2 regions of the Pseudazoarcus sp. NS34 genome follow, and region 1 is predicted to be linked to the other one. Evidence: riboswitches for the same ligand, from Rfam matches in the RefSeq annotation. Region 1 holds a riboswitch; the other holds the start of a gene.
What was found. A riboswitch is a leader RNA that binds a small molecule or an ion and turns the genes downstream of it on or off. The one in region 1 is predicted to bind thiamine pyrophosphate.
Positions count from the first base shown of each region.

Region 2: another riboswitch for thiamine pyrophosphate. It lies ahead of thiD (bifunctional hydroxymethylpyrimidine kinase/phosphomethylpyrimidine kinase); the one in region 1 lies ahead of AC6H0N_RS00380 (3-oxoacyl-ACP reductase).

Region 1 is NZ_BAAKIZ010000001.1:79,212-84,834, reverse strand. Features, by position in the region: gene AC6H0N_RS00385 (LLM class flavin-dependent oxidoreductase) at 113-1,408, opposite strand; gene AC6H0N_RS00380 (3-oxoacyl-ACP reductase) at 1,419-2,198, opposite strand; TPP riboswitch at 2,238-2,334, opposite strand; TPP riboswitch at 2,409-2,511, shown strand; gene AC6H0N_RS00375 (sodium:solute symporter family transporter) at 2,556-4,007, shown strand; gene AC6H0N_RS00370 (TonB-dependent siderophore receptor) at 4,098-5,623, opposite strand, start outside.
Region 2 is NZ_BAAKIZ010000004.1:129,723-135,345, reverse strand. Features, by position in the region: gene AC6H0N_RS14010 (putative bifunctional diguanylate cyclase/phosphodiesterase) at 1-1,339, opposite strand, end outside; gene AC6H0N_RS14005 (4a-hydroxytetrahydrobiopterin dehydratase) at 1,497-1,841, opposite strand; gene thiC (phosphomethylpyrimidine synthase ThiC) at 1,909-3,825, opposite strand; gene thiD (bifunctional hydroxymethylpyrimidine kinase/phosphomethylpyrimidine kinase) at 3,972-4,805, opposite strand; TPP riboswitch at 4,865-4,966, opposite strand; gene AC6H0N_RS13990 (TMEM165/GDT1 family protein) at 5,047-5,623, opposite strand, start outside.

The sequences.
Region 1 (5,623 bases):
GAGAATTGTTCTCATGTTATCGCAGTCATGCCGAGGCTTGAAGAGGTGTGGGCAAAAAGGAACGGCACCGCGAGGGTGCCGTTCGGCGGTCGAATTGCCTGAGGCCTGCGTATCAGCCAGGCGAGCGGGGAGGCCGGCTCAGCCCGAAATGGCCGCGCAGCGTGGCGTGCTCGTAGTCCTGGCGGAACAGGCCGCGCTTCTGCAGCACCGGGATGACGTGATTGACGAAGTCTTCCACACTGCCCGGTTCGGCCGGGGGCATCAGGTTGAAGCCGTCGGCGCCGCCGTTGCGGTACCAGTGCTCCATCTTGTCGGCGATCTGCTCGGGTGTGCCGACCATGGTGCAGTGGCCGCCGCCGGCCGCGAGCCGGCCGAGCAGCTGGCGCACGGTGGGCTGTTCGGTTTCGATGATGCGCAGCACCGTGGCGTAGCGGCCTTTGGGGCCCTTGAAGGCTTCGAGCGGCGGCAGCGGCGGCACGGGGGCGTCGAGTTCCCAGTTCGTGCAGTCCTGGTCGATGAAGGTCTGTAGTTGCCGCAGTGAACTCTCAGTCGGCAGCAGTTCGTCGAGTTCGCGCTGCTTGGCCTTTGCTTCGGCTTCGGTGGAGCCGACGTAGGTGACGAGACCGGGCAGGATCGGCACCGGTGCGTCGCGCCCGGCGGCTTTCACGCTTTCGCGGATGGCGTTGTAGTAGGCCTGTGCCGAGGGCAGGTCGTAGGCGACGGCGTAGATGGCTTCGGCGTACTTGCCGGCCAGCGCGCGGCCTTCGTCCGACGCGCCGGCCTGGATCAGCACCGGGTTGCCCTGCGGCGGGCGCGGCACGGTCAGCGGGCCGTCGACGAGGAAGTGCTGGCCGTGGTGATTGATCTTGCGCACGCGCTCGGGGTCTGCATACAGGCCGTGGCGGTCGTTGAGCACCGCGCCGTCGTCCCAACTGTCCCACAGCGCCAGCACGGCTTCGATGAACTCGTCGGCGCGGGCGTAGCGCTCGGCGTGACCGGGCATGGCTTCGTAGCCGTGGTTGCGGGCTTCGGCGTCGAACATCGAAGTGACCACGTTCCAGCCCACGCGCCCGCCCGAAATATGGTCGAGCGAGCCGATCAGGCGTGCGGCATGAAAGGGTGTGTAGAAGGTGCTCGATACCGTGCAGATCAGGCCGACGCGGCTGGTGGCGCGGGCCATGGCAGTGAGCATGGTGACCGGTTCGAGGAACCAGCGTGGGCCGTCGGTGAGATTGACGGCGGCGTGGCCGTCGGCCAGGAACACGGCGTCGAGCTTGCCGCGCTCGGCCAGTTGCGCCATTTCCTCATAGAACCGGATGTCGCCGAGGCGCTCGACCGGCGAATCCGGGTGGCGCCACGCGGCGTTGTGATGGCCGCAGCCGAACAGGAAGAGGTTGATGTGCATCATGGTGGTGGCCTCAGTTCTTCACCAGCCCGCTGTCCACCACCAGGTTCTGCCCGGTGATGGCACGCGACCACGGCGAGGCGAAGAACAGCACGGCGTCGGCGAATTCCTCGGGCGTGGTGACGCGCCGCAGCGGGGTGCTGGCGGCGATCAGGTCGAACACGGCTTCGGGTGTGGCGGACGAGGCATCGGTGGTGCGCAGCAAGCCGCCCGACACCATGTTCACGGTGATGCCATCCGGCCCCAGATCCTGCGACAGCGTGCGCGTGAGCGACAGCAGCGCGGCCTTGGCGGCGGTGTAGTCGTGGTAGGGCACGACCGGGTTCTGGAACAGGTTGGTGCCGATGTTGATGATGTGGCCAAAGCCGGCCTGCTTCATGCCCGGCAGCGCGATCTGTGTGGTGTTGAGCGCGCCGCGCACGACCCCTTCCATCTGCTGCGCGATGCTCTCCCAGCGCAGCACGTCGGCGTGCTCGCGGGCGTCGCCGTTGAAGCTGAAAGCGGGCAGGGCGTTGTTGACCACGGTGGTCACCGGCTGGCCGAAGTGCGTCTGCGCGCGCTCGAACATGGCCTGCACGGCGGCGGGGTCGCTTACGTCGGCCTGGATGGCGAGTGCCTGACCCGGTGCGGCGGTGCTGACCAGATCGTTGGCCGCGCTGGCGCTGTTCAGGTAATTGACGATGACTTTGGCGCCATGCGCCAGAAAGGCGCGGGCAATGTGTGCGCCGAGGCCGCGACCGGCACCGGTGACGAGAACGAGTTGTTGCGCGAGGGGCGCGGAATGGCTGGACATGCTTTTCCCTTGTGATGAAGCTGGCAAGGGGGATGCACGAGCGGTGCGTGAGGACATCCCTTCGCCAGTACAAGCTGGATCAGGTTCGACGGGTGTGATCTCAGTCCGCAGATGCAGGACACCCCGTGTCGGGCGCAAACCTTATCACGGAAGAGCACTCGGGCGGCCTGGGCGGGTGTGTTGCGCCCGCTCGCAGGCGTATAATCCGCGCCTTGATCCTGGGGGAGCCGCATGCGGCTGAGAGATGGCGCCAGCCATGACCCCGATACTTGATCCGGGTAATACCGGCGTAAGGAAGGATGCACCGCCCTCACCGAGCGCGGGCTCCGTCCATAGCCGTTTCAGGAGTCCCGCAGCATGCTCAGCGCACCAGCCGCCATCACGTGGCTCACCTTCTTTGCAGCAGCCTTTGCCATTGCCGGCATGGCCTATGCCCGCCGCTATCGCGGCAACCTTGAGGAATACATCGTCGCCCGCAACAGTCAGGGGTCGGTCGCGACCATCATGACCTTGCTGGCCTCGTCGCTGGGCGCGTGGATTCTGTTCTCGCCGGCGCAGGCGGCGACCTGGGGCGGTCTGGCCGCCGTCATCGGTTATGCGCTGGGCTCGATGTCGCCGCGCATCGCGATGATTCCGCTGGGCAAGCGCATGCGCGAGCTGATGCCAAATGGCCATTCACTCACCGAATTCCTCATCGCGCGCTACGGCCGGCCGATGTACTGGCTGACGCTGCTGATCATGATTTTCTACATGTTCATCGCGCTCACCGCCGAGCTGACCGCCATCGGCAAGCTGGTGCAGCTGCTGGCGCCGGTGCCGCTGTGGGTGAGCGCGGCCATCGTGATGGTGGCGACGCTGATCTACACCACCTACGGCGGGCTGCGCGCGTCGATCTTCACCGACAAGATGCAGGTCATCATCATCATTCCGCTGGTGGGCGCGCTGATCGGGCTCGGCTGGCAGGTCACGGGCGGCTTCGGTCCGGTGGTCGAGCGCCTGCAGGAAACCGCGCCGCGCCTGCTCGACTTGGGCGACATGGCCGGCATCAAGGCCGGCCTGACCTTCTTCTTCGCCATCCTGCTGACCGGCATCTTCCACCAGGGCAACTGGCAGCGCATCTACTCGGCCAAGGACATTCCGTCCATGCGTCGCGGCTTTCTGCTGGGCGGCGTGCTGGTGGTGCCGTTCATCTTCATCATGGGTCTGTTCGGCCTGGCCTTCATGGCGCTCACGCCGGATGGCGACAGCTCCATCGCCCTGTTCACCGTGATCCTGTCGGAAATGCCGCTGTGGCTGGCGATTGCGCTGATTCCGCTGGGCATCGCGCTGGTCATGTCGAGCGTGGATACCGGCATCAGCGCCATTTCCAGCATCGTCGCGGTGGATGTGGGCCGCGCCATGCCCACGGCCAGTCCGGCCAACCTGCTGCGTCTGGCGCGCTGGCTGGTGGTGGTGATGGCCATCCCGGCGCTGATCGTGGCGGCGCAGGGATTCAGCGTCCTGTACCTCTTCCTGCTGGCCGATCTGCTGTGCGCGGCGGCGGCGTTCCCGGTGTTCTTCGGGCTGTTCAGCCGCGCGCACGACGGCTTTTCGGCCATGGTCGGCACGCTGGCGGGTCTGGTGGCCGGTCTGGTGATGTTCCCGATGCCGGGTGCGCCGATGACCTACCTGCTCGAATCCTTCCTGCTGGCGGCGGTGGTGCCGGTGGTGGTGATCTACGCGCTGCGCTTCGTGCGCCGCGGCAACGCGGCCTTTGATCTGGACTCGCTGTCGGCGAGCACGCGTACGCTCAGTCAGGAACATATCTGATCACTGTCGGTGGCGAGCCACCGGCTCGAACACCATAAAAAGAACGGGCCTCGGCAAACGCCGAGGCCCGTTTTTCATTGCAGTCAGCGATCAGAAATCGAACTGTGCCGTCAGCCGCAGCGTGCGCGGTGCGCCCGGAATCAGGTAACCGCCCAGCGTGTTCGAGGTGTCGCCCCAGTAGAACTTGTCGAACAGGTTGTTGATGCCGAAGCGGAAGGTGGTGGGCGTGTCGCCGATTTCCGTCAGGTAGCTCGCGCCGACGTTGACCACGTGATAGCCGCTGACCTTGGTCAGGATGGTGCCGGCCGGGGCGAACAGCTTGCTGCTGGCGTACTGCCAGCTGCCGTTGAAGCGCAGCGCCGGCATGGACGGCACGGTGTATTCGCCGTACACGATGCTCTTGTAACGCGACACGTTGCCCACGCGGCGACTCGATTCGGTGGCGTCGCCCTGCACGTCGGCCAGCGTCAGCGTCAGGCTGGCGCCGATCAGCAGGTTGCGCGTGACGCGCCCGTTGGCCGACAGCTCCAGGCCGCGCCGGCGGTCGGTGCCCGAGGCCTGGAAGGCCTGCCCCACACCCGGCAGATATTCATAGGGGCGTTGGAGTTGGAAGACGGCGGCGGCCACGCTCAGGTCGGGCGAGAGATCAGCTTTCACGCCCAGTTCGAGCTGGCGCGATTTCGATGGGTCGAGCACCTGGCCGCTGTTGGTCGAGCCCACCGGCGCCGTGCCGCCGGGCTCGAGACCCCGCGAGATCGAGCCGTAGAACGACAGCGCCTTGTTCGGGCTGTACACCAGCGCCACGTTGGGCAGCACAAAGTTGTCGCTGGTGCGACGCAGCAGCGTGCCGGCGGCGTTGAACTGGTCGCGATCCAGCGTCACGTAGCGCAGGCCGGCATGCAGCTTGAACTGATCGTTCAGGTGCAGCACGTCCTGCACGAACACGGCGCGCTCGGCATCCTTGCGGCGCAGGCTCACCGGGTTGTTGGCCAGCGGGCTGGGTGAGACGTCGACCGGGTCGTAGATGTTGCTGGTGCCGCGCGGGTCGAAGACATAGTCGGCAAAGCTGTCGCGGCGGTTCATGGTGGCCGCGCCGAAGGTCAGCTCGTGGCGCACCGAGCCGGTGGCGAGCTTGCCCTTGAGCAGGGCCTGCGTGCTCAGCACCGTGCGCTTGTCGTTGTCGCGGCGCAGATCGACCACCGTGTAGTCGCCGTTGGACTGGAAGTTCGATGGCAGCGCCACCGCATCGTCTCGGCGCAGCGTGTGGTGGTTGACCGACAGTTCGGTGCGCCAGTCGTCGTTGAGGTCGTAGCTGAACTTCAGCCCGTAGTTGGTGGTGTCGTCGACCACCGGGCTGCTCCACGGCTGGTTGTTGAGCATGTCGCGGGCGCTCACGTTCTTCGGCACCGTGGTGCCGCCCAGCAGCTGAAAGCCCGGCACCGAGAGCTGCGACTTGTGCATGCGGTCGAGGTCGAACTGCAGCAGCGCACGCTCGCTCAGGCGCCAGTCGAAGGCGCCCGAAACAAACTGCCGCTCGCCGTTCGAGCCGCGCACATACGAACGCACCTTGGAGGCCGCCGCATTGAGGCGGTAGCCAAAGCGGCCGTCTTCGGTGC
Region 2 (5,623 bases), on a different contig from region 1:
CCAGCGACTCGCGCAATCCGGAGTGAATTTTCTCGGCCACGCTCAAGGCGCGGCGGCTCGCGCGGTCGGGATTGCCCGAGGTGTCCGGCAGCAAGATCGCGAACTCGTCACCGGTCATGCGTGCCAGCGTGTCGCCGCCGTGCAGCAGGCCTTCCAGGCGTGCGCTGAAGGCGGCCAGCAAGGCGTCGCCGACGCGGTAGCCGCGCGCGTCGTTGATGATCTTGAAGCGATTGATGTTGAGCAGCATCAAGGCTTCGATCTGATTGCTGCGCAGGTGAGCGGTGAGACCCTGCGTCAGACGGTCCATCAGCAGGCTGCGGTTGGGCAGGCCGGTGAGCGTGTCGTAATAAGCCAGGCGATGGATGCGCTCTTCGGTCTGCTTGCGGTCGGTCACGTCCACCACTGCGCACTGCAGGCCCTCGATAGTGCCGTCGGCGCCGCGAATCGGCGCCTTGACGATTTCCACGTGCACGATTTCGCCAGTGCGGCCCGACGGGTGGGTGGCGGTGAGTGAAACCGATTCTCCCGAACTGATCACTTCGGCGTCGATCGAGCGGTAGTGCTGGGCCAGCTCCGGCGGGGCCAGGGCATAGACGCTCATGCCGATCAGCTCTTGCTCGCTTTTGCCGATCGTTTCCTGGAACACCTTGTTGGCGAAGGTGATGCGCCCTTCGAGGTCGTAGCGGAAGATGTTCTGCGGCAGGCTGTCGACCAATGACCGGTACAAGGCCTCGTTCTTCTCGAGCTCATGCTCGCTGCGGTCGCGGCGCAGGCGGTTGGCCAGCAGCATGCCCAGCGCGGCGGTGGCTGCCGGGTGCACGATCATCACCGGCAGGCCGATGGCAGCAATCACGGCCGGGCCGGCGCCGCCCGGCAGCGTCATCATCAGCGCGATCATGGCTGCGTGCACGACGATGCCCAGCGCATACAGCTCGCGCCCGCGCATGTCTTCCAGCGGACCGCGCATGCGTGCGCGCCACAATATGCCGATTAGCGAGGCGGCAAGGATGGTGAGGATGCCGGTGAGGGCGCCGCCACCACCCAGGCTGTAGCGGTAGGCGCCGGCAATCACTGCGGCCACGGCCGTCGGCAACGCGCCGAAGAACAGCCCCGACATGCCGAAAATGACGGTACGCGTATCGAAGACCACGCCCTCGGTCAGCACCAAAGGGGCTTTCATCACGCCGATTGCGATCAGGCCCAGCACGCCGCCGATCAGCAACTGCGTGCGGCGGCTGCGGTCGAGCCGGAAGCGCCCGGTGGCCAGCTCGAACACGAGCACCATCGCCAGCAGCAGGGCAGCGTTGTAGAGCAGCGCGGCGAGCACCGGCGACCACATGGGTCAGTACATCCGTTTTGGATTGGTGGGGAGGTGGTGCTGGGAGTGCATCAATCAAGTTCCGGCTGGGGCGGCAACCGAGTCTATCGGAATCCGTTGTAGGGACAAGTACGGATTGCGTTGGCTGCGCGCAGGTGTGGTTTATAGGTATCCCCGGCTAATTTCGGGGCGTTTCAAGCCGGTCTGTTCGGGCGGCCATGATGAAGTCGTTCTCGTGCAGGCCCTTGATCTTCTTGGTCTGCCACGACACCGTCGCCCAGCCCCAGCCAAAGGAAATGTCAGGGTGATGGCCCTGCCGGTCGGACAGCTCGCCCAGGCGCGTGACGAAATCCAGCGCCTCGCGGAAGTTGCTGAAGGTATAGCGCTTCTCCAGCCGGCGTACTTCGTCGAGCAGGCTCCAGCCGGGGGTTGAGGCGAGCAGTTCCTTCGCGCGGCTCGGTCCGAGTGGCGGAATGCCACCCTGGCACGGGGTGCAGCTGCGAGTGCTGAGTTCGTTGTCCATGTTTCTGTCCTCCAGATGGAAACGGGCCGCTCACGGCGGCCCATTGATTACCGATGAAAAAGCCGCGTCAGATGTTGTGATAGACCCTGGCGCCGGTCTTCACGAACTCGATGGACTTCTCCTGCATGCCCTTGTTCAGCGCCGCCTGCTCGTCGACTCCCTGTTGAGCGGCGTATTCGCGCACATCCTGAGTGATCTTCATCGAGCAGAAGTGCGGGCCGCACATGGAGCAGAAGTGGGCGACCTTGGCCGAGTCCTTGGGTAGCGTCTCATCGTGGAAGCTGCGCGCGCGGTCCGGGTCGAGGCCGAGGTTGAACTGGTCTTCCCAGCGGAATTCGAAGCGCGCTTTGGACAGTGCGTTGTCGCGGATCTGCGCGCCCGGGTGCCCCTTGGCCAGGTCGGCGGCGTGGGCGGCGAGCTTGTAGGTGATGATGCCGTCCTTCACGTCGTCCTTGTTCGGCAGGCCGAGGTGCTCCTTGGGCGTTACGTAGCAAAGCATGGCCGTGCCGTACCAGCCGATCTGCGCGGCGCCGATGCCCGAGGTGATGTGGTCATAGCCCGGCGCGATGTCGGTGGTCAGCGGTCCCAGCGTGTAGAACGGCGCTTCCTTGCACCAGTCGAGCTGCAGATCCATGTTCTCCTTGATGAGCTGCATCGGCACGTGGCCCGGCCCTTCGATCATGACCTGGCAGTCGTGCTTCCACGCCACCTGGGTCAGCTCGCCCAGCGTCTTTAGCTCACCCAGTTGCGCTTCGTCATTGGCGTCATAGATCGAGCCGGGGCGCAGGCCGTCGCCGAGCGAGAAGCTCACGTCGTAGGCCTTCATGATTTCGCAGATTTCCTCGAAGTGCGTGTAGAGGAAGCTTTCCTTGTGGTGCGCCAGACACCACTTGGCCATGATCGAGCCGCCGCGCGACACGATGCCGGTGAGGCGGTTGGCGGTCATCGGCACGTAGCGCAGCAGCACGCCGGCGTGGATGGTGAAGTAGTCCACGCCCTGTTCGGCCTGCTCGATCAGCGTGTCCTTGAAGATTTCCCAGGTCAGCTCTTCGGCTTTTCCGTCGACCTTCTCCAGCGCCTGATAGATCGGCACCGTGCCGATCGGCACCGGGCTGTTGCGGATGATCCACTCGCGCGTCTCGTGGATGTTCTTGCCGGTGGACAGATCCATGACCGTGTCCGAGCCCCAGCGGATGCCCCAGGTCATCTTGTCGACTTCCTCGGAGATCGATGAGCTCACGGCCGAATTGCCGATGTTGCCGTTGATCTTCACGAGGAAGTTGCGGCCGATGATCATCGGCTCGGATTCGGGGTGGTTGATGTTGGCCGGGATGATGGCGCGTCCGCGCGCGACCTCGTCACGCACGAATTCCGGCGTGATGGTCTGCGGCAGGCTGGCGCCGTAGCTCTGGCCGGGGTGCTGGCGCAGCATCATCGCGGCCATCTTCTCGCCCTTGGGGCCGGCCGCGCGCAGCGACTCGATGTACTGCTCGCGGTTCAGGTTCTCGCGGATGGCGATGAACTCCATCTCCGGCGTGATGATGCCCTGGCGCGCGTAGTGCATCTGCGTGACATTTGCGCCGGCCCTGGCGCGCAGCGGCTGGCGGTGCAGGTCCGGGAAGCGCAACTCATCCAGCGACTTGTCGGCAGCGCGCAGGCGGCCGAACTCGGAACTGAGGTCGGCCAGTTGCTCGGTATCACCGCGCTCCGCTATCCAGGCCTGACGCAGTGCAGGCAGGCCCGAGCGAACGTCGATGCGGGCATTCGGGTCGGTGTAGGGCCCCGAACAGTCATACACATAGACCGGCGGGTTGTGCTCGAAACCCATGGATTCCGAGGTGTCGCTCTGCGTGATCTCGCGCATTGGCACGCGGATGTCGGAGCGCGAACCCTGGACGTAGACCTTGCGTGAATTGGGTAGCGGCGCGACTGCGGCCGCGTCCACGTGGGCGTTGGCGGCGATGAATTTCTCATTGGCGTTCATGAACGTCTCCTGCAGCGTTGTATGCCATGTGAATGGCGACGAGGAGCCGGGCGGAATGCGCACGCGTACGCGCATGTGCTTGTGTTGTGCATCAGTACACCCGGACGAGCGGCCAGGGCGGCCGCGAACCAGCAATCAGCGGCGCGTCAGCGCCACAGAGCGTGGAAGTGGTGTACCGGGCCGTGGCCGCTGCCGACCGAGAGCTGGCCGGATGCGGCAATGGCGCGCAGCAGATAGTCGCGTGCGCTGCGTACCGCGGTTTCGACCGGGGCGAGGCCCCCGGCGGACTGAGGCAGCAGGGCTGCGATGGCGGAGGACAGGGTGCAGCCCGTGCCGTGGGTGTTCTTGGTTTCGATGCGCTGTGCCGGCAGTTCGATCATGCGATCGCCGTCGAACAGCAGGTCCATCAGCTCGCCGCCGGGCAGGTGGCCGCCCTTGAGCAGCACCCAGCGCTGGGACGTGGTCGGCAGCAGTTCGCGCAGGCGTTCGGCGGCGCGATACATGGCCTTGACCGAGTCGGGCTCGCTGCATTCGAGCAGCACGCCGGCTTCGGGCAGGTTCGGGGTGATCATGAAGCTTTGCGGCAGCAGTGCCTCACGCAGCATGGCCACGGCTTCGCGTGCCAGCAGGTGATCGCCGCTCTTGGCCACCATCACCGGGTCGCACACCACGAACGATGCCTTGAAGTGCTCGAGACGGTCGGCCACGGTGCGCACGATGTCGGCGGTGCCGAGCATGCCCAGCTTGACGGCGTGGATTTCGACATCCGCAAACAGGGTGTCGATCTGCAGACGCAGGAAGTCGATCGGCGGCGTGTGTACACCGGTGACGGCTTGGGTGTTCTGGGCGGTGAGTGCGGCAATGACGCCGCAGCCATAGGCGCCCAGCGCCGAAAAGGCCTTGAGATCAGCCAGGACCCCGGCGCCACCGCTGGGGTCTACGCCAGCGATGCTGACAACGTTCGGAATGCTGCGGGTCATTGCTGGCCCCCTGTCGAACGAGGGGGCTGGGCGGGCAGGCCGCGGAGCGGAGTAGAGCAGGCGTTCATTGCGCGTTTTCCTACGCCGGTGCTAACCGGTTCAGGTTCCAAGGGTATTTTCTCAGCCCGCTCAAGCGATTGCGGGCACCCCCAACGAAGGTGCGAAGACTATCTCAGCACGCCGGGTGCTGACAACCACACAGATCAAGATTTTGCCGTCAAAACGTCGTTCGGGCGGCGTTTCAGCCCTGCCAGGCCCCGCTCAGGGCGACGACGCCGAGCACCGCAAACAGCGCAGCAGCGATTGCGTGGATCAGCCGGATGGGCATGCGGTGCGCCAGACGGTCGCCGACCAGTACCGCCGGCACGTTGGCGATCATCATGCCCAGCGTGGTGCCGAGCACGACGGCCACGAAGGCCTCGTACTGCGCGGCCAGCGCAACCGTGGCGACCTGGGTCTTGTCGCCCATCTCGGCAAGGAAGAAGGCGATAAGTGTTGTCGTGAACACGCCCATGCCGCTCTTGAGTTGCACATCGTCGGCATCGAGCTTGTCTGGAATCAGGGTCCACACCGCCATCGCCAGAAAGCCGATGCCAAGCACCCAGCGCAGCACGTCGGGCCCCAGCAACTGCGTGAGCCAGGTGCCGACCGCACCGGCAAACGCGTGGTTGGCGATCGTCGCCACGAAGATGCCGAGCACGATGGGGCCGGCGCGGCGATAGCGCGCGGCCAGCATGAAAGCCAGCAGTTGGGTTTTGTCGCCGATTTCGGCGAGCGCGACGATGCCGGTCGAAACCAGGAATGCGTCGAAGGGCTGT